3 regions of the Staphylococcus ratti genome follow, and region 1 is predicted to be linked to each of the others. Evidence: predicted binding sites of a transcription regulator. Region 1 holds the regulator's gene; each other region holds the start of a gene.

Region 1 (10,622 bases):
GCCCGCCAACACCTATTGAACCTTGGCCATGTAAACGTGCTTCTCCTCCACCAGTTAAACGCTCATAGACGAGTATTTCACCGTTTTCATTTTCAAGTAAACAATACGATATCAATTGCTTAAAAGATGGATCTTCCTCCATATCTCCGCGGCGTTTAATTTCATATTCATTTAATGCTTTAAAAATTTGTGCACTTTTTGAATCGTCTTTAGATATAAATCCATTGAATGTGTTGGTTTCATTGTCAAACAGTAATTGACGTTTGACTACTGCGATTTGCTCATCAAATTTAGACATGATTGGCTCCTTTTTGATTGTTTTCTTAATCGTATCAAAAATTCATTACTACGCAAAGAAATATCCCGATTTACTACGCTGTCAATCGGTAAAATACATTTTGACTTTCTAAGGGTAGTGCGGTTATTTTCAAAGTGCTATATTAAAGTGTTTAAAAACAAAAAACAAACGCTTTTCACTTAAAAAATGCACTCTTAATTCGTGATAAGCGTTTGTTAATTATATTATTTTAAAGCGTCTTTCGCTTTAGCTACTAATTCACCGAAAGCTTTGTCATCTGAAATCGCGATTTCAGAAAGCATTTTACGGTTAATATCGATACCAGCAGTTTTTAAGCCGTTCATTAAACGAGAGTAGCTAATGTCATGTTGACGTGCAGCAGCGTTAATACGTGTAATCCATAATTTACGGAAGTCACGTTTTCTTTGACGACGGTCACGGAATGAATATTGACCTGATTTCATCACTTGTTGTTTTGCTACTTTATATAATGTACTTTTTGCACCGAAGTAACCTTTTGCTAATTTGATCGTCTTTTTACGACGCGCTCTTGTTACTGTTCCACCTTTAACACGTGGCATAATAAATTCCTCCTTTTGTCTCTTGGGGTATGCATCTCATACCATTTAAAATATGTCTTATTTAACGTATGTTAATAATTGGCTTACGCGTTTTGCATCGCTTTTAGATACTAATGATGCTTTACGTAATTGGCGTTTTTGTTTCGTTGATTTGTTTGCGAATAAGTGAGAAGTGTAAGCTCTAGAACGCTTTAATTGACCAGATCCAGTTCTTTTAACACGTTTCGCTGCTCCGCGATGAGTTTTCATTTTAGGCATAGTGAGTTCCTCCTATTAATCGTTGTTTTTTTTTCGTTAATTGGGGCTAACATAAGAAACATTTGACGGCCTTCCATTTTAGCCTTTTGTTCAACAGAAGCAATGTCTTTACATTCATCTGCAAACTTTTCTAAAACGCGTTGTCCAATTTCTTTATGCGTAATTGCACGCCCTCTGAAACGAATAGAAACTTTAACTTTATCACCTTTAGATAAGAATTTACGTCCGTTTTTAAGTTTTGTATTGAAGTCATGTTCTTCAATTGTAGGACTTAAACGGATTTCTTTCACGTTGATAATTTTTTGTTTCTTTTTCATTTCTTTTTCTTTCTTTTGTTGCTCAAATTTGTACTTACCATAGTCCATAATACGAGCAACAGGCGGTTTCGCATTAGGTGCCACAACAACAACATCTAAGCCTAGACGTTCTGCCATTTCTAATGCTTCATTTTTGGTTTTCACACCAATTTGGTCACCGTTTTGACCGATAACACGTAATTCTTTTGCGCGAATCTTTTCATTAACTTGCGTTTGATCCTTAGCTATGGTTGACACCTCCAATAGTTTTACGAATGGTCCAAGTACAAAAAAGAAGCGAGGACACACAGTGTCCCCGCTTCTTCAATCACATGAACTTTCAATCACATGTTTTCGTTTACCTGCCAACAGCCTTTTGCGTCGCTACAGGTGAGAAGCGGGTGCTTCTACTTGGTCCGTTTCGTAATCAACAGAATTAACTATACCAAGTTGTTACGAATTAGTCAACATGTTTCTGAAAGTTTTTTTCTTTAGTTGTCACTGAAGGATCTAAGTTAACCTCTTTCAAAGGAATTAATTTCGTTTTATATCTTAACTTATGGTAAATAAAGAAGCCTAAAAATACCGGAATACCCATATACGTAATTAAAAAGCGATTAAAATCAAACTGACCACTTTGAATAAAATCAACATCTTGTCCAATAATAACAACGATACATAGTACACCTGCTAAAATCGGACCGAATGGGAATAATTTCGCTTTATAAACTAATTTGTCTTTATCGTAATTTTGAGCCTCAAAAGCTTTCCTAAAACGGTAATGGCTAATTGCAATACCGACCCAAGCGATGAATCCAGTCAAACCACTTGCTGCTACGATGTATTCATATGCGTTACCACTCAAATGTTGCACTGCAAAAATAAAAACTACAACGGCTGCTGTTGCAAGCATTGATACAATAGGTGTACCATTTTTATTTGTGCTTCCAAAAACACGTGCTGCAAGACGGTCTTTACTCATTGAATAAAGCATACGCGTACTTGCATACATACCCGAGTTCCCCGCTGAAAGTACTGAAGTGAGGATGACCGCATTCATAAATGAGGCTGCAAATGCTAAACCTGCATTTTTAAATACTAACGTAAAAGGTGACGTTGCAATGTCATTTTTTCCACCCATTAGCGCTGGATTGTCATAAGGAATCAACATACCAATGATGAAGATCGCAAAAACATAAAATAACAATATACGCCAGAAAACTTGTTTGATCGCTTTAGGTACAGCACGTTGAGGGTTTTCAGATTCTCCTGCAGTAATCCCTACTAATTCCGTACCTTGGAATGAGAAACCTGCAATTAAGAAAACACCAAAAATAGCAAGTAAACTTCCGCCCAAACTATCTCCTAAAATTGGAGCATCACCTTTAGTAAACGTATCAAAACCTACAGCTGGTCCGCCCATAATACCAAAAATTGTTAATAATCCAACGATAATGAAAATAATAACTGTTGCTACTTTAATAAAAGCAAACCAATATTCACTTTCACCATAAACTTTTACAGATAGTGCATTCAAACTAAAAATCACACACATAAATAGGCAACTCCAAGCCCAAGCTGGTAAAAATTGTAAAGGTGCCCAATATTGAATCACTTGCGCTGCAATAGTCACATCAGCCGCAACAGTAATCACCCAGTTGAACCAGTAATTCCAACCTAACGCAAACCCTAGTGACGGATCTACAAAACGTGTTGCGTACGTACTAAATGACCCTGAGACAGGTAGATAAGTGGCCATTTCTCCTAATGATGTCATTAAGAAAAACACCATGATACCAATGATGGAATAACCGAGTAGTGCCCCCAGCGGGCCAGCGTCTCCAATGGCACCGCCTGACGTCATAAATAACCCTGTCCCAATTGCTCCACCGATGGCAATCATCGAAATATGTCGATCTTTAAGTTGTCTTTGAACAGTGTTGTCTTTTTCCGAATGAACCTGATTCATAAACATTATCCTTTCTTATTACTTAGAGGTAAGTGTAACAACTGCCCGATTCTAACTATTAACATTAAATATCGTTAAAAAAAGACAAAGCTCGCACCTAGGATGCAACCTTTGTCTTTTTTCATAACATAGATAGCACACCACTATTGTGACAGTCTGGCCCCTATTCGAAAACCAGCCCAATAAAAAGTATTCATGGTGTACTTTTTACTTCGGCGTCTTTACCTTTAATTTGTGCAACATATGTCCCATTCAACTTCTGACAAACGACTCTTTAAAGACGCAACCTCTAACTAAATTCGTATTTACTTTTAATTAATATCTACTATAGCTTAATCCGTAAGCATTGACAAGTTTATCGTTTCTTTTTTAAACGAATTTCGTCAATCAAATTCCAAATGAATTCATCTTTTTCGATTGTTTCTTGATCTTTAGAGCCGTATTTTCTCACATTCACTTCGTTGTTTTCAACTTCTTTATCCCCAACAACGAGTTGATATGGTATTTTTTTCATTTGAGCTTCACGGATTTTGTAACCCATTTTTTCATTACGGTCGTCGATTCGAACTCGAACACCTTGTGATTTAAGCTCATCATGAATTTGTTTCGCATAATCATAATGTAAATCAACATTAACAGGAATAATTTCAACTTGTTGTGGCGCTAACCATGTTGGAAATGCACCTTTTGTTTCCTCAGTTAAGAAGGCAACAAAACGTTCCATAGTAGAAACGACACCGCGGTGAATTACAACTGGTCGATGTTGCTCGCCGTCTTTACCGATGTAATTTAAGTCAAAACGTTCAGGCAATAAGAAGTCAAGTTGAACCGTAGATAACGTTTCTTCTTTACCCATTGCTGTTTTAACTTGGACATCAAGCTTAGGTCCATAAAAAGCTGCTTCCCCAAGCGCTTCTTCGTATACTAACCCGAGTTCATCAGATGCTTCTTTCAACATAGATTCTGCTTTAATCCACATCTCATCATCATCGAAATATTTCTCTTTATCTTCAGGATCACGATAACTTAATCTAAAGCGATAATCTTCAAACCCAAAATCTTTATACACATCAATAATCATATTCACAACGCGTTTGAATTCATCTTTGATTTGATCTGGACGTACAAAAATGTGTGCATCATTAAGCGTCATTCCACGCACACGTTGTAAACCAGATACTGCACCACTTGCCTCATAACGATGCATTGTACCAAGCTCTGCAATACGAATTGGCAGTTCACGATATGAATGCGGCTTATTGGCATAAATCATCATATGATGCGGACAGTTCATCGGACGTAACACCATCGCTTCATCTTCATCAAGTTGCATTACAGGAAACATATCGTCTTGGTAGTGGTCCCAATGTCCTGATGTTTTATATAAATTGGTATTTGCCATCACCGGTGTATACACGTGGTCGTATCCAAAATTGATTTCTTTATCAACAATGTAACGTTCGATTTCACGGCGAATTGTCGCCCCGTTTGGTAACCATAGCGGCAATCCTGCACCGACCAATTGGTTGTTTGTGAAAAGCTCTAAGTCTTTACCGATACGTCTATGATCGCGCTCTTTACGTTCTTCAAGCATTTGTAAGTGCGCTTTTAAATCTTTTTTGTCAAAAAACGCTGTGCCATATATACGTTGAAGCATTTTGTTATTACTATCTCCACGCCAGTACGCGCCTGCTGTTGAAAGCAATTTGAATTCTTTAATTTTAGCAGTTGACGGCACATGGACGCCGCGACATAAATCAGTGAATTCTCCTTGTGAGTATAATGTGACAGTTTCATCTTCAGGAATTGCATCAATAAGCTCTAACTTATATGGATCCTCACTGAAAAATGCTTTTGCTTCGTCTCGTGATACAACACGACGTTCGATTGGAAGATTTTCATTTACAATTTGTTTCATTGTTTTTTCTATTTTTTCAAAATCATCGCTAGAAACTTTAGTTTCCATATCAAAGTCGTAATAAAAACCATCATCAATGACAGGGCCTACTCCAAAATTCACATCTCCATAAAGACGTTTAATTGCGTGCGCCATTAAGTGCGCTGTAGAGTGACGTAACACTTCTAACGCTTCGTCACTTCCTGGTGTAACAATTTCAATGTCCCCGTTTTCTTCTAAAGGCGCTGTTAAATCCACCAATTGTTGATTAAATTTTCCTGCTACTGCTTTTTTACGTAAACCAGGACTAATAGATTGTGCGATTTCTTCTGTTGTTATCCCTTTTTCAAAACTTTTTTCATTTCCATCCGGAAAGCGAATACTAATTTCAGACATATGCATCCTCCTTATTAATATCAAACGACTAAAAAATAAAAAAGACCCCATCCCAAAACAGGGACGAAGTCATCGCGGTACCACCCTAGTCATACATGTATGTACATGCAAACTCTACATAAGATAACGGTCTTGAGCCGGACATTTATTACAAATATCATACATGAGGGAGTAACAAAATACGCTATTAACTACATTCTCAACAACAGTAGCTCTCTGTATAATAGGGAGTATTTCATCGTGTCCTCTTATTTTCGTCGTCATTTAGTTAATTACATTATAACGCTTTTTTTGAGTTTTTCAACGTTTTCTATAATTTTCTCCTTCAAGATGATACGCTTTTGTTAACGTTTTAATGCGTTCCATAATACGCGCAGCTTTTGTAACTTCTGTACCACCTCTTGTGACAGCTAAATGGTGTTCAAGTTCCTCTAAATTTAAGTTCGAGCTAAAAAATGTAGGTAAATTTTGAATCATACGGTAATGTAGTATCGGCCCTAGCACCTCATCACGAACCCATGGAGAGATTTCTTCTGCGCCAATATCATCTAAAAATAATACAGGGGCTTCTCTCACTTCTTTTACACGCCTATCCGTTGAGCCATCTTTAAAACCACTTTTAAGCGTTCGAATAAATTCAGGTACGTAAATAATCGTAGACGGTACGCGATTACTTTTTAACTCGTTCGCTATCGCACCGAGTATAAAAGATTTGCCCGTACCAAATTCACCGTACAAGTAAAGTCCTTTAGTCGGTTCACGGGCAATCATTTGATCAATCATTTCGTCTAAATGCATTGCCAATTTCAACCGATTTTGCCGATTCATATAAATATCTTTGATTTTAGCGTTTAACGTATCTGGATGCATATGAAATGACGTTATCATATTATTATAAAATTTAGCTTCATCATGTTTGATTTTACACGGGCATGGTTTATATCTAATTTTGATACGGTTATTTTCAAGGTATAACTCAGGAATATGCCCTTTTACGAAATTAGGACAGTTTTCATAATCGTGATTGTCATCGTACGTTTTTTGTTGGTCTTTATATTCTTGTAAAATATTTAAATCTTCATCAATGATACGATTAGTCAAAGTTTCTTGATGAGCTTCTAAAAAACGTTTAACGTCTGGGTCTTGTAATACATCTCGCTTAATTTTTGCAATCCGCTTCTCAAACGCTTCACTCGATCCCATAATATGACGAAATGACTTCATTCTTTCTCACCTGCCCGCTTTTTATTTTTAAGTTTGTTTAAAAACGCCTCTCTTTCTTTTGCAAGACGTTCTTGATCTTCATCTGCCAGCTTAAACTCTTCCGGATGCGTTAACCAACGCGGTGTTTTTTCTTTAGAATGTAAGGGCGCCTTATTTTGATAATGATAGGCTTTATTCGTGTTTTTAGTGTAAGACTGTGCTTGCTTTTGTTTAATTTTTTGTGCGTGTTCAACCGCAGATTTAGCATCTGTCACACCATTTTTCTTCCAACTTGAAGCGACTGAAAGTACATAATTTTTAGGTAAGTTTTGGTCTTTAGTCAACAATACATACTGTAATAAAACGTTTATCGTACCGAAACTCAATTTCTCTCGCGTCAATAAGTCTTCAACCATTGATTTTTGTTGCGGCGTCGGTTCAGCATCTCCCCAAGATGTAAGCATCACAATAGGACTCGTATTGTCCATCATGTCATACCATTCTTCCCAATTCGTTACTTCAGTTTGAGCATGGTTCACCCCTTCATCCGAGGTTGCTGAAATTTCTGCTTCTGTTAGCGCCGGGAGCGCTTGTTGGTTTTCAATGAGGTAATAATCTTGCGCCGTTTTACGTAATGTAGCAAGCGAAAGTGTTTGATCCGCATTTAATGACTTTAAAATAATCGTCTTCATAACGTCTGGAGACAAGCGATATAAAGTCGCCAATTGTACAATCGTCGTTTTATTTGGTTCAGAAATAACTTCTCGGCTCACATATTGTGTTTGTAACATATCTTTTAAAAGTTCAAAATCAAACGCTACATCTGATAAATCCACGCCCTCATATCGATTCTCGCGCATATACGTTTCATTCGTGTGTTTTTGATTTTTAGGAACTTTAAAGACATCTGTAAACTTTTTAGTCACTTCAGAAAAGCCTTTTAAATCTTTGTTTTTAGGTATAAAAAAGCGCTTAATATCATGAAAACGTGTTTGTCCGACAACTTGGTAAAAATACACCGACAACATAGGATCATTAAAAAAATTGTATGGCGTTGGTGGCGAGACTAACTCATAAACAAACTGTGTCGTTTGCTCATTATGACGGACATATGTTTTTAATAAACCAATGCCTTCTAATAAATCAAGTTTTTCTCGAAACTTTAATAAATTGATTTTAAGTTCTGACATTATCGTATAGTGTGTATATCCTGCTTCAAAATCACTATCTTGAAATTGCTCCAAATATTGATAATAACTTACTGCCTCAGCACCGATAAGCGGGATGAATAAACGATTCAATACTTCTTGGTGCACGTGATGATAATGGTATGGACGGATAACAATAAATCCGTCATGAGGCATAAGTTGGTTTTGATACATAGAAACCATGTTATTCACTCCGCTTATTTTCGTTAATGATACCTTGCATTGATTTTAACAATTGATCGATATCTTTAAACTCTCGATAAACTGATGCAAAACGAACATAGGACACTTGATCGACATCAATTAGTAAATCCATTACATGTTCGCCAATATCTCGTGAAGAAATTTCGGCCATACCAGAGTCTCTTAATTTCCATTCTACTTGATTTGTAATTTCTTCTAGTTTTTGGAAACGCACAGGTCTTTTTTCGCAAGAACGTACAAGTCCATTTAAGATTTTTTCTCGATTAAATTGTTGACGTGTCCCGTCTTTTTTCACGACAATTAACGGACTCATTTCAATGTGCTCGAAAGTGGTGAAACGTGTTCCACAATGCTCACATTCACGTCTTCTTCTGATTGCATTGAGGTCGTCTACATGTCTTGAGTCCACAACACGGGAGTGCGTATGTTGGCATTTCGGGCATTTCACGACTTTTCACCTTCTTATATAATTTTGTTTCATTATACTACAAACCGCTTTAATAACCAAAATTGGACGATTAAAAAGAGCCAAGGTATGCGTATCACCTTGACTCTTTATGAGCAATATTACATTTTAATCATTATTTCGCTTGCTAACTTTAAATTTTAAGCAGTCACTTTAATCGCTTTCGCAATTTGTTGTAAGACATCTACAACACGTGTAGAATATGCCCATTCATTATCATACCAAGCAAGTACTTTTACTTTTCTGTCTCCCATGACAATAGTAGATTGCGCATCAACAATTGCAGAATGACTGTCCGTGTTGAAATCATCTGATACTAACGGTTCATCAACAATATCAACCACACCACCTAAGTTATTATCTCTAAATAATTGGTTAACTTGTTCTTTTGTGACTGATTGTTTTAAGTCAACAACTAAATCTACAAGAGATACATTTTTCGTTGGTACACGTAGTGCCATACCATGCAATTTACCTTCTAATTCAGGTAGCACTAATGCTAACGCTTTAGCTGCACCAGTTGACGTAGGAATAATACTTTCGAAAGCTGCACGCGCACGACGTAAATCTTTATGTGGATTATCTATGTTATTTTGATCATTCGTTACGGCATGAACTGTTGTCATTAATCCGTTTTCAATGCCAAATTCATCGTTTAATAATTTAGCTACCGGCGCTAAACAGTTCGTCGTACATGAAGCATTACTGAAAATATCATATTGTTCAACGTCTAATTGGTCGTCGTTGACACCTTTAACTATCGTTTGTACATGGCCACCTTTAGATGGTCCTGTTAGCAATACTTTTTTAGCCCCTGCTTTAATGTGCGCTGCTGCTTTATCACCGTGATTAAATTTACCGGTTGCTTCAATTACTACATCGATATTTAAAGCTTCCCAAGGTAAGTTTTCAGGGTTGCGGTCTGATACAAGTTTAATCTCTTTTCCATCTACTGTAATCCCATTTTCAATAGGTTGTACTTCTTTGTTGAAACGCCCGTGCGTTGTATCGTATTTAATAAGATGTGCAATTGTTTCTGGTGGATAACTTGCATTAATCGCCACCACCTCAACATCTTCTCTGTTTAATGCAATTCTTAAAACCATACGGCCAATACGGCCTAAACCGTTAATCGCAATCTTTGTCGTCATGAAAAAAGCACTCCTTGTTAATGTGTTATACTTATAATTAAGAGTATATCATAATCGGACGAAAATGAAACCGTTTACCAAGATAAATTTTACTTATTACATGTTATTTGTTAATTTTAATTGCTTTACTTAATTTTGATATAGCACTAACAAGTCGACACCCACTTAATGTTCAAACACATATACTGGAAAATAAAGTTTTACAATAACACATTTTTACAAGACAAAGACGAAACTAACCATTATAACAACAAAAACACCTTCCGCTTTTTCGTAACAAGCGAAAGGTGTTTGCTTATATGTCCTTGAGATAGCCTTTTTCTGCCAATACAGCTTCAAGGTTTTGCTTTAATTCTAATTTAGTATCAAAGTTATCAATGACGACATCCGCCATTCTACTCTTTTTATCGATTGAAATTTGACTGTATATACGCGCTTTGGCGTCTTCAATAGACATGTTGTTTCTTTCTATAAGGCGATCAATTTGAATGCTCGGAGATGTATAAACTAACCATACTTCATCAACTGTCTCTTCTAAGCCATTTTCAAATAATAATGGAATATCCATTACTACATCATGACCTTCTGATAAATAATGCGCTTTTTCTGCCTCCATTATTTCTCTTACTATCGGATGAATAATCGCATTCAATTTTTCACGTTTTTCATCATCATAAAACACTTGTTGGCCAATA
Region 2 (10,622 bases), 980 kb from region 1:
GATGTACAACCTGTTAATGTTGACTCAGCTCAAAAACTTCCGACTACAACTGTTTCTAGCCCAAGTGCAACTGATTTAACAAAAACACCTTCAAATGATAAGGATACAGATACAATTGCTAAAACAGCTCAAAAAGCACCAGCATTACGTTCAGCTAGTGTAAGATCTACGACAGCTACACCTACAAGATCAGCTGATGCAACAGGTTCTAACGTCAACAATTTAGTAACAATCAAGAATCCAAATACTTCTGAAACACAAATTGACCCTAATGCGAGTGGTAACTTCCGTTTAACTGCTCATTATACAGTTAACGGCAAAATTCATGGTGGAGACTATTTCACACTTCGCATGCCAAAATATTCAACACTTAACGGGGAATCAGATTTTTCTGCAAGCAATAATCAAGTACCTATAAATTTATATTCGCCATCAGGTTTCGTTATTGCTAATGGTGTATACGATACCCAGTCTAAGACACTTACTTATACTTTTACTGATTGGGTTAACAATAAAGAAAATATTTCAGGCCAATTTGATTTAACGCAGTTTGCTGATCGTAAAACAGCTCAAAATTCTGGAATATACGACTTAACATATGATTTAGCTGGAGAAAAATATACAACATCTATTACTTACGCGTATGATAGACATGACCACGGGGCATATCCAGCATCTGTTGATTCTATGATTACAAGTGTAGATGGTACTAAAAAAACGAATAAGTTTACTGAAACCATTTACGTTAACCCTAAAAACGCAAGCTTAAGTAGTGCGTATTTAGTACTAGGTAAAAATAAGCAAGAAAGTAATGCAATCATCAATTATGACATTTCTAAATTGCATATTTATCAAGTTTCAGATCCAAGTTATTTAACAGACAGCTACTACTTCAACCCAGAAGGCTATAAAGATTTAGCTCCAGATTTTTATAGAAATGGTAGCATATACACAAATTCTAACGGTAATTTAGAAGTGAACTTTGGTGCAATCAATACACCTTTTGTAGTTGTAATGGATTCTGAATTTGATCCTACATACAGCACTGAGTTGTCAACAAGAGTAAAATTAGCAGCAACCGATACGTGTGGCGCTTCATCAAGCTTTTACTTCGACAACGGTTTTATAGTTAAAAAAAGCTCTGGCTCTGGAGATGGCACTGATAAAACATATAGTTTAGGTGATTACGTTTGGAACGATTCTAATCATAACGGTATTCAAGATGTAGGTGAAACACCGCTTTCAAATGTCGTTGTCACATTAAAAGATAGTAATGGAGAAGTTGTTAGAACTGGCGTTACGGATCAATACGGAAATTACTTATTCGATAATTTATCTAACGGTAAATATACTGTTGAATTCACAGCACCTGAAGGTTATCTTCCAACAATCGTAAATGCTGGAAGTGACACATCTGTTGATTCTGACGGACAAGTTAAAGAAGTTACAATTAACGATGCTGACAATTTCACTATTGACTCTGGGTTCTACCAACCAGCTCCAGAACCAAAACCTGCACCTGCGACTTACAAATTAGGTGACTACGTTTGGAACGACTCTAACAAAGACGGTATCCAAAATTCTAACGAAATGGGTATCCCTGGCGTTACGGTTACTTTAACGAAACCAGATGGTTCTACTGTAACAACGACTACGGATGCTTCTGGTAAGTACGTCTTCGAAGGTCTTGAAAACGGTGACTACACGGTGACTTTCTCTCAACCTAAAGGTTATGAACCTACTCAATCAAATGTGGGTGATGACCATCTTGATTCTGACGGCTTGTCTGCAAAAGTAACGATCGAGAATAGTGATAACCTTACTGTTGACTCTGGGTTCTTCAAACCAACGCCAGAACCAAAACCTACACCTGCGACTTACAAATTAGGTGACTACGTTTGGAACGACTCTAACAAAGACGGTATCCAAAACTCTAACGAAGTAGGTATCCCTGGCGTGACTGTTACTTTAACAAAACCAGATGGTTCTACTGTAACAACGACTACGGACGCTTCTGGTAAGTACGTCTTCGAAGGTCTTGAAAACGGTGAATACACAATCACTTTCACTCAACCTCAAGGTTATGAACCTACTCAATCAAATGTAGGAGATGACCATCTTGATTCTGACGGCTTATCTACAAAAGTAACGATCGACAATAGTGATAACCTTACTGTTGACTCTGGGTTCTTCAAGCCAACGCCAGAACCAAAACCTGTGCCTGCAAAATATGAAATCGGCGATTACGTTTGGAACGACGCAAACAAAGATGGTATCCAAAACGCTAACGAAACAGGTATCCCTGGTGTTACTGTTACTTTAACGAAGCCAGACGGTTCTACTGTAACAACGACTACGGACGCTTCTGGTAAGTACGTTTTTAAAGGTCTTGAAAATGGTGAATACACAATCACTTTCACTCAACCTCAAGGTTACGAGCCTACTCAATCAAATGTGGGCAATGACCACCTTGATTCTGACGGCTTATCTACAAAAGTAACAATTAATAATAGCGATGACTTCTCTGTTGATTCTGGGTTCTATAAACCAACGGCTGAGCCGACTCCTGGACCAGCGCCAAAACCAACGCCAGAACCAAAACCTGAGCCAACACCTGGTCCGACACCACAACCAAAGCCGGAACCAAAACCAACACCTAGTTCAACGCCTAGTAAGTCTCAGTCACAGAAACCTGTGGCATCAAAAACAATGCCACAATCAGGTAAAGCGCATCACTCACCTGCAAAAGCGACATTACCTGAAACAGGTAGCGAAACAATGAACAGCGGTCTCGCTGGATCATTCATCGCTGGACTCGGTGCACTTTTCTTACTCAGAAGAAAAAAACACAATCAAGACAAAGCTAAGTCATAATTGTACTTAAGCATTACATTGAAATAAGTTCATATCCTGTGATTGATTAAATAAAATGGCCTCGTGAATCGTCTGTGACGTTTTCACGAGGCTTTTTTTATTATTTGAACTCGATACTATCCTACCTTCTTATTCTTATACTACTAAGCTATACGCCAGTCGCATCGTTGATCGATTTATCATTCTATCTTGATTTCCAAATCGCTTTTATATTAGGCGATATACGTGACAGGTTTTCCTTCATTGAGTGAGGCTTGGACGTCGATCACACGTTGATTTAATGAGCCTTTATACGGCAAGTTGGGTTGATATAATGCTTGTATAAATGGGCCGTCTATAAGCACATCAATTAAAGAAAGTAATTGAAAACGTTTGTTTGTCGTGCGACTTAAATATTCAAATAAAAAACCCGTCCACACCCATAAAGTTTTACGTTGTCCAAATTTTTGACGAAACGCTTGTGCGACTTTCAACGTAATATCTACATTACAAAACGGTTCGCCGCCTAGTATGCTTAATCCCGTAATATAATTCGGTTCACATGAAGCCAAAATTTCTTCAAGTAATGTTTCGGAAAAAGGTTCGCCATACGTGAAGTTTTGTGCTGCGACATTGTAGCAACCTTGGCATTGAAAAGGGCAACCTGAAACATATAAACTCACGCGCACGCCTTCCCCATCGACAAAACTATGTTGTTCTATTTTGGCGATATAACCGCGTCCTTCAACGATATTTAAGGCGCTCATACTATTTCGGTTCCTTCATATGTTTTACACGTGCACAAATTTCTTTTTGACGTCCTTCAATTACAGGGCGTTGAACAGGATTACCTAAATAACCGCATGTTCGTTTTACTACATCGATCGTTTTAGGATCTTGGTTACCACAATGTGGGCAAGTATAGCCTGTTTCTGTCGTTTCAAAATCTCCTTCATATCCACAGTCATAGCAGCGGTCAATTGGAATATTCGTTCCTAAATAACCTACTTTGTCGTAAGCATAATCCCATACCGCTTCAAGTGCCTTTAAATTATGATTCAACTTAGGATATTCACAATAATGAATAAATCCACCGCTCGCATACTGTGGATATGCTTTTTCAAAATCTATTTTTTCAAAAGGTGTGACGTCTTTTCTTACATCATAATGGAACGAATTTTGATAATAGCCTTTGTCCGTCACATCTGGAATAGCACCAAATCGTTCATAATCTAAGCGACAGAAACGGTCGGTCAATGATTCACTTGGGGTGCTGTAGATACTAAACCAAATATCCGTTTCCTCAGTCCACTTCAGTTGGTAGTCTTTCATTTCTTTCAAAATATCGAGTGTAAAAGCTTTAGCTTCAGGGTTTGTTTCCCAATTCGGACCATAAAAGACGGTTGCCGCTTCATATAGACCGATATAGCCCATTGAAATTGTTGCTCGACGGTGTTGAAACAATGCGGCTACCGATTCTCCTTCTTGTAATTTATATTTATATGCCCCGCTTTGATATAAAATCGGCGCATTTTCTGGAGTGGCCTGAAGCACACGCTCAATGCGATACAACAAGGCTTCATGTAAAACATCCATACGTTCGTGAAAACCGTTCCAAAATGCGACTTTATTTCCTTTCGATTCAATCGCAATTCGTGGAAGATTTAACGTGACAACACCTAAGTTACAACGGCCGTTGTTTTCAAAGTCGCCTTTTGCATCTTGCCATGCCGGAAGAAAAGAGCGACACCCCATTGGCGCTTTAAAATCACCTAAAATGTTAACCAATGCTTCGTAGTTTAAAACATCTGGATACATCCGTTTTGTGGAACATTCTAAAGCAAGTTGTTTAATATCATAGTTAGGGTCACTTTCACTAAAATTAACACCTTTTTTAATTGAAAATACCAATTTAGGGAAAATCGCAGTCATTCTATTTTTGCCCAACCCTTTAATCCGTATTTTCAAAATGGATTGTTGAATTTTTCTACTCAATTCGTCTGTACCTAATCCAAATCCTAATGTGACAAATGGTGTTTGACCATTCGATGTATATAACGTATTAATTTCATACTCTAAACTTTCAATCGCATCGTAAACATCTTTTGAGACTTGTTGATCCACATAATCGTCTATCGCTTCTGGTTTAACAAATTGTTCTGCCACTTCACGATGGTGCGCTTCGTTGTAACGCGCATATGTACTCAGTAATTCATCTACACGGTCAACCGTACAACCGCCATACTGACTGCTTGAAACATTCGCGATAATTTGTACGAGTTGCGCCGTTGCGGTTTGAATAGATTTCGGAGAAGTGACATTCGCATTTCCAATCTCAAACCCATGTTGTAACATCGAGTCTGCATCAATTAAGCAACAATTGGTTAATGGCTGAAACGGGTGATAATCTAAATCGTGAAAGTGAATATCTCCATTTTTATGTGCTTCTGCCACGCGTCGGGGTAACAAATGTTGTAAAGCATAGGTTTTTGATACGACACCTGCTGTCAAATCACGCATCGTTGAAAATGTATTACTATCTTTATTGGCATTCTCATTAACTACCGTAGGATCTTTAGTAATCAGACCTTGTAAAGCGACTTCAAGTTGTTTCATCATGTCATCCCTTTCTATATATAGTATCTATTATCAATTTAAAACACTATATATAGTTATTCAAATAAAAAAAGAGATGTTAACATAACTGTCAAAGCATTGTTAATAAATCTTGAACTTTGGACCGTAAACAATTCAACAATACTTTGGATTATAACAAATTCTAAATTTAACTTGGATGTTGCAAGCATGAAAAAACAACCAACAAAGTATGAAACAATGTTGATTGTTGATAGTAGTTATTCAAAACTGTGTTCGTGCACTATCGTTGGTTTTTAATATCAATTGTAGCTTTAATATAACTTTGCGCCGCTTCAAATTGTTGACGTTCATTGTCATCTAATGAAATATCAAAAACGTGTTCAATGCCCTGACTGCTGATACGTGTCGGTAAGCTTATAGCAACTTGTTGATGCGCATATAAAGACGTTATCGGTAAAATGGATTTTTCATTTAATACTAAACTTTTAATCAGTTCAATCGTCGTTTTAGAAATCGCAGTGTTCGTCCACCCTTTGCTTTTTAATACATCAAAAGCAACTTTAACAATCTGTTGACTTATCGTTGTTTTATCTATGCTCGGTTGATCGGACAATTGTTCAAACTCATCAAGCGTCATTCCAGATATAGTGACCTTACTCCACACTGGCACCGCATTTTTACCATGCTCTCCAATTACAAAACCTTCAACGTTTTTCGGATCAATATCATAATGATCCGCAATTAACGTTCGAAAACGTGCACTTTCTAACAAAGTTCCTGTTCCCATAATTTTTTTGTTCGGATAATCATTCGTTTGTGTCGCAATGTACGTCATCGCATCTACCGGATTCGAAATAAAGATGATTAATGGTTGCGTGGTCACTTGATAAATACGATTCATAATATTTTCAACAATAGCGATATTGCCTTTAGTTAATGTAGTTCTATCTGATATTTCAGCATCCATAGGTACACTTGCTGTGACAACTACGACATCTGCATCTTTTAAATCATCATAATCGCCGCTCACAATATCAATATGATTTGTCGATTTTAATCCTTGGGCATGACGATGATCTAAAACTTCTCCATACGCGCGTTCTCTGTTTGAATCAATCACTACAATCTGTGAAAATAAATTGGTATATTGTACATCTGTCAAAAGCTGACTACCAACTTTACCTACACCAATAATTCCTAATTTCATAATATCTTCTCCTTTATTTAGAAACGTCATCAACTGTCGCGGTTGCTTCGTACAAAAGAGAGAGTTAAGTAATACTTTAGCGCTAATCAGCATAGCCCTAAACTCGACTACTGTATCTCTATTATATTAAAGACAGTTTAATACAATACACATTAAATATAAAACGAAACCCCTAGTACCTTTAGAGAAAATGCTAATATGTGGTACGCTCAAGTAGAAGAATTCACGGAGGTGTCTAGTTATGTTTAAAAAAAGCCAAAATAATCGCTTTATCGTCGAAGAATGTGGTAAAGACAAAAGCATATCTTGTTACATATTAACAGATAAAAAAACAGGCATTCAGTACTTATCTAATTGGACAGGAGCAAGCGGCGGTATCACACCATTACTCGACGAAAATGGCAACATATCAAAAGTGGATACAAAAACATTGTCATAAAAAAGGGAGTGAGACAGAAATCTATTTGATTTCGTCGTCTCACCCCCACAAGGCTGACTAGGATTGAAACAAGCTGCTAAGCGAATTTTCAATTCAGACAGCTACTGTGCGCTTTATATTCAACGTCCTATCTATAGTGCGGGACAGAAATCTATTTGATTTCGTTGTCCCGCCCCCACAAGGCTGACTAGGGTTGAAATGAGCTATTAAGCGAATTTTCAATCCAGACAGCTACTGTGCTCTTTATATTCAACGCTCTACCTATGATGCGAGACAGAAATCTATTTGATTTCGTCGTCCCGCCCCCACAAGGCTGACTAGGATTGAATAAGCTATTAAGCGCGATTCAATCCAGACAGCTACTGTGCGCTTTATATTCAACGCTCTACCTATGATGCGAGACAGAAATCTATTTGATTTCGTTGTCCCGCCCCCTTTAGCGTCTTGCAATGCTAAATTTTTATTCCCCTTGATATGTTTTAACTTTGTTCGTCTTCATATCAAAATATTTCAAAGATTGCTTACGTTTCTCAACTTTTTGTTTAGCACTCATACCGTAATCGTTATTGTATAACGTTGCTTCCCAACTACCGTACATTGGATTTGGGAAAATAATGTATTTACTACCAAAATCATCTTCATGTTGTCTTACTAATTCCTCGCGCGATTTTTGCGTTGCCGCTTTAGGCTCATCAAAATCAAGTAAATTATCTCCGAACAACATCACCAAATTATAATCTGTGCGTACTTTATCACGACGTTCAGACTTACTTTTATCGCTTTCTTTTTTCAATAACACATGCTTTTTGTCTGCTTGTGGCAATTTTTCTTTCTTCAAGTTTTTAATCGTTGCATTTAAATCTTTTTCATGAGAACGATCAGAAACATAGAAAATTTCAACGTTATGTTTGTCTGCATACGTTAAAAAGTCTTTAGCTCCATAGACCGGTTTCGCTTGAGCACTTTTTACCCATTCGTGCCATCCCGTTGGGTAAGATTGTCCTTTTAAAGCACTTGCTGCTTGATATGGTGAATTATCAAGTACTGTCTCATCAATATCTAAAACGATGGCTAATTTTTTACCACCTTTATGTTGTTTAATCTTTTTGCTTAAGGCTTCTTTGGCACTGTTATAACCTTGCGCATAAAGTGCTTTTGCCTCTGCAGAATTTTGGTACCACGATACACTCGTAATATTTTGTTCACCGAGTTGTTTAACATATTTTGCATCCTCTTGCGTTTGCGTATGTTGCGTTGGCGCTTGTGTCGCTCCTGCAAATGTGTCTGTAGGTACAGTTGAAGTCATTACACCTAAAGCTAAAAGCGTTGTTGCTGTCTTTGTCCATTTGTTCATGTTTTCGATCACCTTTTTTATGTATTGTGTATAAAAGTTGGGCAATTAATTATTATTTTATACGTTTATATATTAATTGTTTTTATACTGAATCACAAGGTTTCTATAGACTTTTTTCGATTTTAGTCCAAAGTCGATACAAAATAGGTGCATATTCTTGTACCCACCGATAGATAGTAGAATGATAAACGTTCACGCCAGGTTCTCTTAATATTCAAATACATCACAATAACTCAATATGTATCTTAAATGGTAGACCAAAGGTATAGTTATGCCATCTTTATCGAATTGTTTATATTTAAAATAGTTCATACAAAATGCCCTTTTTGTTAAAATTGGACTACAAAATTAACTTTGTAACAGAATAGGGATGTTCTAAGTGAATCTTATTTAATTTCATAAGTTGTTTTAAAATTTTTAACTTTTTTGTATTTTTGGATCTGATATAAAATCGATATTTTTTGTCAAATTCATATATAAACTAGAGGGTGAGGGTATTATGATTAAATTTTTATTCATTTTAGTAGTAACCACTTTCATTTACCTTTTTTGTAAACACGCTTATATATTTTTATCTAAAAAATTAAAAGAAAGCACTATAACAAAAAACAACTATGTGGTCAGAAACATCTTACTTTCTTCTAATCATGAAGGTTTTGACCTTTTTGATATTATAGTTGTTCTTGTAATAGCTTTTTCTATTTTTTACAAATAACCATGATTTGACGCGCTTATTTTTCTAGCGCATTTTTTACTATATATATACATATCTTTAGCGAAAACGGTAGCTAGAATTCCTAACCAACATAGTAATCCCCCATATGTCCATGACTACGATTAGAACTGATGCCGCAAAATATGGAGTAACATCTTGTTGATTTTTATTTTGAGGATTGTCGAATTGTTTATATCTAAAGCACTTCACACAATACAAAACGGTAAAGTACACTATTTCCATAGTATTACTTTACCGTTCATCTTAATATTTTAGACGCATACACAACGTCGTATTATTGTTCTACTAGATAAACTTTTTCTGTGTAACAACGTGTGTTGGCCATTTTGTCTTTCAAAAATTGATACCACGCCATATTCATACTTCGGTTATGACCGTTTTTCAAAATTTCTAATGGAACTTGAAGGTTTAAACATCGGCCTGAGACATTAAAGCGTGTCACCCCTGCTGGGACGGTTTCGCTTCTCTCAACGACAGCTTCTATCTCTTTAATGTCTAACGGCTGGTATTTCATCATGATGTATGACGTATCGTGACAATAACCGTCACAATTTGTAACACGTTCAACTGCACAAGCATCACTATAACTGCCGACAACTTTAGCCCAAGCTTCTAACTTCTTATTGCCAAGATCTGCGAGATAAAGGTACTGTTCGTCTTGTCCTTTACACATTGTAATAAATGGTCGCTCTGAGCGCATTTCAGTCGTCCAAGGGAGTGAGCCATCTTGTTGTAGCTCTGTCCACCATGTTCCAAATGGCACTTTATGATTCCACGTACTAATAGAATATTGCGTTTCACTGATGACTTGAACCGGTACAACTTTACACCCAAGTGCCTTTAAGCTAGTAAAACGATGTACACCATCAATTACCATATATCTGCCTGTTTGCGTTAACGTTGCCAAAATAGGATGTCGTATAAACTGATCTGCTTCGATACTCATTTTTGTTTTTTCCAGTCGACATGGTTCGTACTTCTCATGTAAATCAATTTGGTCGACTGGAATGAGTTTTAAGTCTTTATACATGTGTTTCATAATTGTCCTCCTTTGTATCAGATAAGTAGACAAATGTTGGGTGTGGATGACTCAAGAAATCATGATGCGAAATGGACCAACCATACGCGCCAGCATATTGAAAGACGACGATATCACCTAGTCTAATCTGGGGCGTTTGTCGCTCTTTTGAAAAGACATCTTTTGGCGTACACAATTGTCCTACAAATGTGACCGCACGATTTTTTAATTCAGGACGTTTAAAATCATATTGGAAAGCCTCTACTTCGCATATTTCAAGCGGATGATTATGTTGCCACGAAACAGGGAGTCGGAATTGTTGTGTTCCCCCTTTTAAAATGGCGTAATGGGCACCATGAACTTGTTTAATGTCAATGACTTCTGTCGCATAATAACCCATATGCGCTGTTAAATAAC
Region 3 (10,622 bases), 870 kb from region 1:
ATGTCGACCATTAAATAATGGTACTTGTACGATATCCGCATCTTGAACTTGGCTAGCAACCGCTTCTTCAACATAGCGGTTAGCATCATAACTCGAAAGAATTCCATTAAATTCATCCATCGCTACGAGTACTTTCATATTGTCACCTCTCGACATTTTTGATTAATATCCATTATAGACTTGCTTCACCTTTGAATACAAATGAATAGAACGTTCATAGATAAGTGCATTCACCCACCTATGAACGTTCCCAAATCCATTACTCTGCTTTAGCTAAAGATGAGACTGTAATGTTATCGTGACTTTCGTGCCAAGTTGCCTCACCATTCACAAAATAGAAAGCTTGGGGTGATTGATGTTTAACCCCTGTTTTGTCTTCAATATAATTTGATAATTCTCGTTCTTCTTGAACAATGAGATAATACCCATCCATATCTCTTTCATACAGAAATTTGTTGAATTGATCCATTGCACGCTCTGAAATTGGACAAGTATTACTATGTTTCAATACAAAGATATATGGATCCTGTTGGATGACTTGTTCAAACTGATCAATAGACGTCAGCTTCGTCGCCATACTTTTCACCTCTAAGTCAAATTCTTTTTATATTAATCGTACATCTGTGTATTTTCTCAATGGTAATTATTATACACATAATATCAACTATTGTTAACCTTAATCTCAAAACTAACGTTCTGATTTAAAATAAATGCGCTATAAAGCCCTCTCAATTTCATCATTCTTCTTGTGATACTGTCCTTCGTACTGTTCTAATTCTTTTGAAGTTTTTATTAATCGTTTTACATTTGTTTTTGATAGACGTTGGCTATATTGAGCACTTTGTGCACGCTCTTTATAGTAATATTCTAACTCATAATACATTTGAATTGCACTTTGGCGCGCATTATTGACTGTACTTTCATTGATGCGTTCTTTATTTAAAGCTTTAATATCATTCTTGATTAATGGAATGACTTCTTTATTTATTTTGTTCGCACGTTGAATATCATTTTTTTCTTCAAGTACACGTTCCACTACACGTTTAATGTTTTCGTTATTTTGAATTAGCGTTTGTTCAATTTTCACACTTTCACTGTACCCTAATGCCGTCGCTTTTGCGTGGGCTAAACCCTTTTCGACAGTAGAACGATGTTGTTCAAATTTGCGCGTATGCGCTAAAATGTTTTCATTCGATTCAATAGCATTCAAACAAAGTTCCAAAAATTGATTCACTTCATTTAAAGCTTTTTCTTTTTTATCTACTGCAGTTAAGTAGGTGCGCTTCAACGCTTTTAAATCATCATTTGACCCTGGCAATTGTTCAGCTGCATCTCGATACGCTTTAAATTTTGGGCGCAATGTTTGATCAATTTGTTCCTTTTTCTTTTTTAACATCTCATGATTGTCTTCTGTTGCGTCGGTTTGGTTAAATGACTTCAATGCTTCTAAATTAACATCATCCCATGCTTTGTAATAAGCTTTTTCTTTTTGTTCAACCGTTTTCATTTTTTGATCAAACTGTTGTTTTTCTTGTTTATCGTTGTGTCCACAAGCCGTTAAAGTAACTGTAATAATTAAAAATGTCATTACAAGAAATAGGATATTTTTCATAATACTCCTCCTATAATAGCATATTATAGCGAAACGTATTTAACTTAAAAATAAACTATGGTATAGTAATTCAGAATTTATGTAAATATAAGGAGTTAAAGATGTATTCTCATGTCCAACCATTTATTGTTGAAAACCACCTAAACGATTATGCCAAAAGTTATCTAGTTTATCGTGATATTTTATTTAATCTATTAGACTCACCTATTAAAAGTACCCAACATATTGGTGGAACAAAACATTTCAACTATCCCACTGAGCCTATATTAGATATTTTAGTTGGTGTAGATAACTTGCATGATATCACATCTTTAGATGAAAAGCGCCTCAACTATGCCGGGTTTTACCGTATTCATCAACCTATGCATAAAAAAGTACTTATGGCAAAATTCAATAATTTATCAGAATTAAAACAAACGGTTCGTTTACATATTATCCAACGAAACACAACTGTTTTCCAACAATATATTGAAACTGACCAAATATTGTCACATCATCCTACAGCAATCGCACATTTCAATACTTTTAAACAACAGATTCATCCTTCTATGCCGATACGGGACTACGAAAGTCTAAAACAATCATATTTCAAAAAATTATCACATATCATTCACACAAATTAACGTTTCCAGATGACTTTAAGCATACAAAAGCGTTAAAATGACTATAATGACATAAAAGAAAGGATGTTATTTTTGGATAACGCTAGCATCTTACAAAAGTTAAAACATATCGTCCCAGAAGATATCATCAAAGTGGATGAACCGCTCAAACGGTATACTTACACTGAAACTGGAGGAAATGCTGACTTTTACATTTCACCCCAAAAATATGAAGAAGTTCAAAGTGTCGTAAAGTTTGCGTATGAAGCAAATATTCCACTTACCTATTTAGGTAATGGTTCTAACATCATTATTCGTGACGGCGGTATCAGGGGTATTGTGCTAAGCCTCCTAGAACTCAATTATATTGATGTTTCTGATACAACTATCGTAGCTGGCAGTGGGGCTGCAATTATCGATGTATCGCGAAAAGCTAGGGATTTATCTCTAACCGGTTTGGAATTTGCTTGCGGTATCCCAGGATCAGTAGGTGGCGCCGTTTATATGAATGCGGGTGCTTATGGTGGAGAAGTTAAAGATGTTATTGACTATGCGCGTGTCATTAATGAAAAAGGAGAAATGCTTCAATTAACACATAATGAATTAGAATTAGATTATCGCAATAGTATTATTCAAAAAGAGCATTATGTCGTTTTAGAAGCAGCTTTTACTCTAGCACCTGGAAAGCAAGATGAAATTCAAGAAATAATGAACGATTTAACTGAGCGACGTGAGTCAAAACAACCTTTAGGGTACCCTTCATGTGGTAGCGTCTTCCGTCGTCCTCCTGGCTACTTTGCTGGTAAATTAATTCAAGACTCTGACCTTCAAGGACATCGCATCGGAGGCGTCGAAGTATCCAAAAAACATGCGGGATTTATGGTGAATGTCGACCATGGTACTGCAACAGATTATGAAGATTTAATTCACTATGTCCAAAAAGTAGTGAAAGAAAAATTTGACGTTGAATTACAAAGAGAAGTTCGAATTATTGGCGAAAAAATAGAAGAACGTCAGTAAAGGAGCAAAAGAAATGCCAACTGTTTATGGTCAAGTGATTGATAATGAAACACGATGCGTGCACTATCAATCCATTCTTGATGTAATTGCAATAAAATTTAAATGTTGCAATAAATATTACCCTTGTTACAAATGTCACAACGAAGCAGAAAATCACCGTATCCATCGTTGGAAAGAACGCGAGTTTAATGAAAAAGCCATTTTATGTGGCGTTTGCAAGCACGAAATGACAATCAATGAGTATATGCTTATTGAGGCTTGTCCAAAGTGTAATGCGCATTTTAATAGTCGTTGCAAGTTGCATTATCACTTGTATTTTGAAATATAGCGCGCATACAATATCGTACGAATCATGAACAAAGAGTATAAAAAACACGTTCGTTAACGTCATTTTACATGACATCAACGAACGTGTTTTTTTATGAAAATATCGCTACATTAAATTATTGACGATCAAAAATGAAGTCTTCATCTTTTAATGCTTCTACATTTAACGCTAATGTGTATCCATCACCTTTAACTGAGAAGAAATCATGGTTCTTCGTTGATGTATCTAAGGCATTTTCGATAATCGGATTAAATTCACGCTCTTCAAAGTAAGGTTCAAAACCAAGATTAGATAACGCTTTATTTCCGTTATAATGCACATAATTAAGTACATCTTCTGCAAGACCAAGCGGTTCATACAATTCACGTGTATAAGACTCTTCATTTTTATAAAGGTCTTCAAGCAATTTATACATTTCTTGGTCTGCTTTAAGTTTTTCACTTTCTGACAGTTCGTTTCTTAAATGTTGTGCATCAAGACCAGTGAAAACGCCATGAATAGATTCGTCCAATAATATTTTACGAATAATCTCACCAGATGTTGTCATACGCCCCTGTCCAGCAAGATATAAAGGGTAGTAGAAACCAGAATAGAATAAAAATGTTTCCAAAAAGACACTTGCTACTCTTGCCATATATTGATCATATATGGAAGCTTCTTCTCCCCATAATTTATGGTACGTACCCACAATCTTTTCTGATTTGTATTTCAAATGAGGTTCTTCTAAAACCCATTCATCTAATAAATAGTTTGTTTCTTTAGAAGGTAGTAACGTTGTAAAAATATGAGAATAACTTTTCGCATGGATTTGTTCCATCATTCCCATAAATGCATAGACTGCCTTTTTACGTAAGTCTTTTGTATGTAACATGATGAGCGGCATACCATCATCAGCTTGATGCGTGTCTAAGCCTGTTAAACCTGCTAAAGCTTTTTTAAATGCGTTTTGTTCATCTTCTGTTAATGTTTTCCAACTTGCGATATCTTTAGAAACTTTAAATTCCGTTTCTACCCACATTTGTGCAATATTTTGGCGCCAAAACATATTCGTCATATCTTCTTGTGTATTCCAATTTACAGCTATCATCTCAATCTATTTCTCCTTTTCTTATATTAATATGGTGAATGAAGTAAACGATGGAAATGAGACAACCACACCTTTTTATAATATGATATTTCTGCCTCACTACCTCGTTTGTCCCCTTAGTACTATGACATCTCCCCGTATCATCTGAATCAATTTGTACGTTACATGCAAAGCATATAAAACGTTACACCAATTGTTTAGATTCTCTATCTTTTAATTCATCACCTATTAGCCTTCGAGTTCACTCTAGACTGAGCAGCTTGTACACTCTTCAACACTTAACAATTTATTACGTGTATAATATAAAGATTTTAATCCTTTATAATGCGCATAAACATATAAACGAGACAATTCACGTGTAGAAATTTCAGAGTTAACGTAAAGAATCGTCGATATACCTTGGTCAATATGTGTTTGAATTGTCGCAATTAAATCGATAAGTTTCATTTGATCTGTATTAAATGCTGATTTATAGTACCACATTGTTTGTGGAGATAAAAATGGCATCGGATAAAACGTTTCTGCATTACCGTACGTACGACGCTCAATTTGATCAACAATTGGCATAACCGAACTTGTTGCATTTTGAACGTATGAAATACTTTGTGTTGGTGCAATCGCTAAACGGTATGCATGGTACAAACCATATTTTTCAACTTCTTCTTGGAGCGCCTTCCAATCTTCACGTGTTGGAATATCATGATGCTCAAATAAAGCTTTCACTTTATCGTATTGTGGTAAAAAGTCTTCTGTTGTGTAGCGCTCAAAGTAGCGGCCATTCGCATAATCCGATTTTTCAAATTCTGCAAACACCTCTCCACGTTCTTTTGCAATTTCCATAGAACGCTCAAGAGAATAGAAATTCATCATCATAAAAAAGACATTTGCAAAATCTCTCGCCTCTTCTGATTCATAATTGATTTGGTTTTTCGCTAAGAAACCGTGAAGGTTCATAACACCTAGCCCCACAGAATGTAGCTCACGGTTCGCTTTTCTTACACCTGGTGCATTTTGAATGTTTGCTTCATCACTTACAAATGTCAACGCATCCATACCTGTATGAACAGAATCTCTAAATCGATTAGATTCCATCACATTCACAATATTTAAAGAGCCTAAGTTACAAGAAATATCACGTTTGATTTCGTCTTCAATACCGTAATCATTAATAATTGACGTCTCTTGCAATTGGAAAATTTCCGTACATAAGTTACTCATTTTAATTTGCCCAATATTAGCATTTGGATGCACTTTATTGGCATTATCTTTAAACATTAAATATGGGTAACCTGATTGTAATTGTGTTTGCGCAATCATATTTAACATTTCACGTGCGTCTTTTGATTTTTTTATAATATTAGGATTTTCAACTAACTGATCGTAGTAGTCTTCAATATTGATGTCATCTAACGTCACACCATATTCTGCTTCTACCGTGTGTGGGGCAAACATAAAAAAGTCTTTTCCTTCTTTTGCTAAATCAAAAAACTTAGAAGGGACGATTAAGCCGGTTGAAATCGTCGATAGACGTAAATCTTCATCGGCATTTACTTTTTTAGTATCTAAAAACTCTTCCACATCATAGTGGAAAATATTCAAATATACCGCACCTGCGCCTGGACGTTGGCCAAGTTGGTCAGCATAACTGAAACCACCTTCAAGCGCTTTAGCAACTGGAAGCACACCTTTGGCTACACCTTTAATACCTTTAATTGCTTCGCCACGTGCGCGCAATTTGGAAAGGTTGATTGCCACACCACCACCAATTTTACTAAGTTGCTTCGCAGTAGAATCAATAAAATTAATCGAATTTAAGCTATCGTCAACTTCAAGTAAAAAACAAGAAACCAACTCACCTCGACGCGCTCGTCCTGCATTTAAAAATGTTGGCGTTGCAGGTTGATAGCGTTGTTCTATCATGGCACGTACGAATTGCTTGGCAAGCTCGACTTGCCCATTCGCTAAATAAAGCGACACAATAATTACATGTTGATGGTAATTTTCAAGGTATTTTGATTTATCATTTGTTTTCAAGGCGTAATCTTTGAAAAACTTACTCGCTGACATATAACTCGCAAATTGGAATGGAATGTCATTTGCGAAATTGATAATTTCATTTAAATCTTCTTCGCTATAATCATTAAATAGATTGTAGTAGAAGTTTTGGTCTACTAAAAAATGTAGACGTGCTATCTCATCGTCGAATTGAACCGTCTTATCCTCGATTTCTTCTAAATAAACAACCAATGCTTCTTGGTCTTTTTCTAAATCAAAAAAGCCTGTCTCATTTCTTTTTGTTACTTGGTTATTCAATTCGATATGATTATATCGCTTTTTTTCCATTGTCTTCATAAAAATTAACCACCTTCTCCTTAAATTCCTTTGTATCTTTTAAGCTTCCATGTAATTCAAATTGCATTAATAATGGGACCTCGTATTCATCTGCAATTCTACTGCCTGCTTTTGCAAAATTTTGTCCCCAATTTCGGTTACCGCTTGCGGCTACACCTCTTAAATTATCATGGTTAAGATCTAAAAATTGTTGCACTGGCTTTGGTACCTCACCAAAACCAATCGTACTTGTCACGATGATAAAAGGTTCATCGATGCGCTTTGCTACAGAAGCTGGTGTTATTTCCATCGTATTTGATAATTCCGTACGCTTAATAAAACGTTTTACATTTCCTGTAAATGAATAATAAACCACTTTCATATCAAGGACTTCCTTTCTTTTAAGCCCATATACGCATTTTTGCGTCGGCTTATTTATAAAATTTATCTTGAATATTCGTTGTGTCAGCATTGATATGTAGTTAATCATCTTTATAGGTGTTAATATAAAGGTATAGAAAATGAAGTTAACATTTGAGTATTAATTAACGTAAAAGCGAACATATATTTTGTTTTATTTAAAGATGAAATAAAATAATTTGGCAAATCAATTCCCCTTAAAACGCATTTGTTTTTGCCAATTCGACTCGGATACAAGATGTTGTATCCAAGGTTACACCCAATCTCTTTTAAAAGTGTAATCTTGCTAACTATTTGTAGTTTCTACTTGGTATACTGAGTCTTAAAACACTATATGTTGTGTTTAACGTTCTTACTCAATACTATATTATGTGTTTCATTGTACATCAGACTTGATTTTTTTTAAAGCAGAAAATGAAATTTTTGACACCAATTGTCACCAAACGCGACCATATCAACGAATGAAAATTTATGAAAATTCTAGACTTTAATTAATTTAAAACCTAGCACAAAATTGCTTGACATTGTGAAGACGAACATAGTACATCAACGAACAAAGCACGAACGTACGTTCTGTTTTAGTATATAATTCAATTCAGTTTTTTGCAACTTTCTCATGCACAAATGCTTGAATTGTGCTACGATAAAAACATTCAAATTTAATATAAATAAGAGGCGATTCTATGAATTCAAAAATGAAAGGCATCATCGCTATCTTGATTTCTGCTATTGGTTTTAGTTTTATGGCAGTTTTTTTTCGTCTTGCTGGTGATTTACCTGTCTTTCAAAAGTCGTTAGCACGTAATTTAGTTGCGATGTTTATACCATTATTTTTCATTATTAAGTATCAACAACCTATTTTAGGTAAACTTAGTAGCCAACCGTTATTGATTACCCGATCTACACTCGGTTTAACAGGTGTCCTTTTAAATATTTATGCCATAGATCATATGGTGTTGAGTGATGCTGATATTTTAATGAAACTCAATCCTTTTTGGACGATTCTATTAAGTCTCATTTTCTTAAAAGAATATATTCAAAAATATCAAATCACTGCTATGATTATAGCGATTGTCGGCATGCTTTTTGTCGTAAAACCTGAGTTTTCTTCAGATATCATCCCAGCTGTAATGGGCTTATTATCAGGTGTTTTCGCTGCTGCTGCCTATACTGCTGTTCGTGCCTTAAGCACTCGAGAAGCACCTTATACTATCGTATTTTACTTTTCTCTATTCTCAGTTGTAGCGCTGCTTCCATTTGTTATTTTTACTTATGAACCTATGTCAACGACACAAATCGTATTTCTCATATTTGCTGGTCTTTCTGCCGCCGTGGGACAAATTGGTATTACTGTAGCATATAGCTATGCTCCGGCTAAAGACATTTCTATTTTTACGTATGCATCTATTATTTTCACAGCTTTCATCGGTTTCATCTTATTCGGTGAATCACCTGACTTTGTCGCCGTTGTTGGATATGTAATTATTTTAAGTGCAAGTTATTTCATGTTTGAAAAAGCGAGAAGAGAAACACAGACGCATCAAAAATCTACACAAAAACATTAAACTTAAGGAGGTCTTCTCATGACAGAGGGACGATCTAAAGAAGATTTACAAGATATTACATTACTAGGAAACCAAAATAATAACTATGAATTTAACTATCGCCCTGATGTGCTAGAATCATTTGATAACAAGCATCAAGGTCGCGATTATTTTGTGAAATTTAATTGTCCTGAATTCACATCTCTATGTCCAATTACTGGACAACCTGATTTTGCAACTATTTATATTTCATATATTCCAAATATCAAAATGGTCGAATCCAAATCTTTAAAGCTCTATTTATTCAGTTTTAGAAATCATGGAGATTTTCACGAAGATTGTATGAATATTATTATGAATGATTTAATCGAATTAATGGACCCACATTATATTGAAGTTTGGGGAAAATTCACTCCACGTGGAGGCATTTCCATCGACCCTTATACGAATTATGGTCGTCCAAATTCGAAATACGAAAAAATGGCAGAACATCGCCTGATGAATCACGATATGTATCCTGAAACTATTGATAATCGCTAAAAATTACGCTTTCTTTTTTGTTGCGGGACAACGAAATCAAGTTGATTTCGTTGTCCCGCTCTCTTTTTATACATAAAAATGAAGACAACATTTATCATTTTCTCAATCAATGATTGCTATGAATTACTTCATGTTCACGTTTTATTTCAAAAATTAATTGTCATTATTTTGACTTGAAATCATTCTAAATTTACTGAATTTTCTTGTTAAAACTTTATATTAGGTTTAAAATAGTTTTATCTTCACGATTTTAAGGGGGAAATGAAACTATGAGTCAGCATTATAGCAAAGAAGAAATCCTCGGCAGTACACCTCGAACGGGTTTCTTTGGGCATCCTAAGGGATTAAGTACATTATTTTTCACAGAATTTTGGGAACGCTTCAGTTACTATGGTATGAAAGCAATTTTAGCATACTATATTTACTATTCTGTAGCGAAAGGCGGATTTGGCCTTGACCAAGGTTTAGCACTTCAAATCGTTTCGATGTATGGTGCTTTAATATATATGAGTGGTATTATTGGTGGTTGGATTGCCGACCGTATTACAGGTACGCGTCACGCACTTTTCTTTGGTGGCGTACTGATTATGTTGGGTCACATCCTCCTATCTTTACCAAATAACTTTACTTTATTATTGATTGCATTGTTATTTTTAATTATAGGTACAGGCTTATTAAAGCCAAACATCTCATCAACTGTAGGACTTTTATACGATAAAAATGACCCACGCCTTGATGCAGCCTTTACAATATTTTATATGTCCGTTAACCTTGGTGCACTATTATCGCCCCTTGTTGTTGGATGGGCACAAGCAAATCTCGGTTTCCATTTAGGGTTTGCTATTGCAGCAGTAGGTATGTTCTTCGGATTACTGACATACTTGATTACAAATAAGAAAAATTTAGGTTTAGCCGGTCTTGAAGTACCGGATCCACTTACAAAAGCAGAGCGCTTTAAAATGATGATTATTGTTAGTTTAGTGATCATTGTTGGCGTTGTTTTATGTTTTATTCTTAGTATCTTCAACCAATTAACACTTGCTAGTTTTGCGAATTTAGTCACTATATTAGGCGTATTTCTACCATTATTCTACTTTGGTAAATTGATTTTAAGTAAGAAGACAAAAGACTATGAACG

Evidence for each region. The regulator NrdR, encoded in region 1, represses ribonucleotide reductase genes. The targets are predictions, from matches to a motif close to AACACNATATATNGTGTT.
Region 2: nrdD (anaerobic ribonucleoside-triphosphate reductase) is a predicted target of NrdR. The motif match lies at 5,512-5,529, and genes of this name have one in related genera.
Region 3: nrdI (class Ib ribonucleoside-diphosphate reductase assembly flavoprotein NrdI) is a predicted target of NrdR. The motif match lies at 7,631-7,648, and genes of this name have one in related genera.

What each region holds. Positions count from the first base shown of each region.
Region 1 is NZ_CP086654.1:1,045,090-1,055,711, reverse strand. It holds gene LN051_RS05105 (NUDIX domain-containing protein) at 1-298, opposite strand, end outside; gene rplT (50S ribosomal protein L20) at 523-879, opposite strand; gene rpmI (50S ribosomal protein L35) at 937-1,137, opposite strand; gene infC (translation initiation factor IF-3) at 1,125-1,691, opposite strand; ribosomal protein L20 leader region at 1,719-1,852, opposite strand; gene LN051_RS05085 (amino acid permease) at 1,894-3,402, opposite strand; lysine riboswitch at 3,528-3,702, opposite strand; gene thrS (threonine--tRNA ligase) at 3,758-5,695, opposite strand; gene dnaI (primosomal protein DnaI) at 5,996-6,919, opposite strand; gene LN051_RS05070 (replicative helicase loading/DNA remodeling protein DnaB) at 6,916-8,289, opposite strand; gene nrdR (transcriptional regulator NrdR) at 8,291-8,758, opposite strand; gene LN051_RS05060 (glyceraldehyde-3-phosphate dehydrogenase) at 8,917-9,927, opposite strand; gene coaE (dephospho-CoA kinase) at 10,223-10,622, opposite strand, start outside.
Region 2 is NZ_CP086654.1:64,702-75,323, reverse strand. It holds gene LN051_RS00305 (SdrD B-like domain-containing protein) at 1-2,874, shown strand, start outside; gene nrdG (anaerobic ribonucleoside-triphosphate reductase activating protein) at 3,087-3,620, opposite strand; gene nrdD (anaerobic ribonucleoside-triphosphate reductase) at 3,622-5,469, opposite strand; gene LN051_RS00290 (lactate/malate family dehydrogenase) at 5,732-6,658, opposite strand; gene LN051_RS00285 (DUF6440 family protein) at 6,900-7,097, shown strand; gene LN051_RS00280 (5'-nucleotidase, lipoprotein e(P4) family) at 7,558-8,451, opposite strand; partial or broken gene LN051_RS00275 (IS6 family transposase) at 8,564-8,763, opposite strand; gene sbnI (bifunctional transcriptional regulator/O-phospho-L-serine synthase SbnI) at 9,462-10,226, opposite strand; gene LN051_RS00265 (type III PLP-dependent enzyme) at 10,210-10,622, opposite strand, start outside.
Region 3 is NZ_CP086654.1:1,918,798-1,929,419, forward strand. It holds gene LN051_RS09320 (glycerate kinase) at 1-138, opposite strand, end outside; gene ytxJ (bacillithiol system redox-active protein YtxJ) at 260-577, opposite strand; gene LN051_RS09330 (EMYY motif lipoprotein) at 716-1,612, opposite strand; gene LN051_RS09335 (GrpB family protein) at 1,714-2,235, shown strand; gene murB (UDP-N-acetylmuramate dehydrogenase) at 2,299-3,234, shown strand; gene LN051_RS09345 (CHY zinc finger protein) at 3,248-3,562, shown strand; gene nrdF (class 1b ribonucleoside-diphosphate reductase subunit beta) at 3,678-4,649, opposite strand; gene nrdE (class 1b ribonucleoside-diphosphate reductase subunit alpha) at 4,896-7,001, opposite strand; gene nrdI (class Ib ribonucleoside-diphosphate reductase assembly flavoprotein NrdI) at 6,973-7,362, opposite strand; gene LN051_RS09365 (DMT family transporter) at 8,084-8,965, shown strand; gene queF (preQ(1) synthase) at 8,984-9,484, shown strand; gene LN051_RS09375 (peptide MFS transporter) at 9,754-10,622, shown strand, end outside.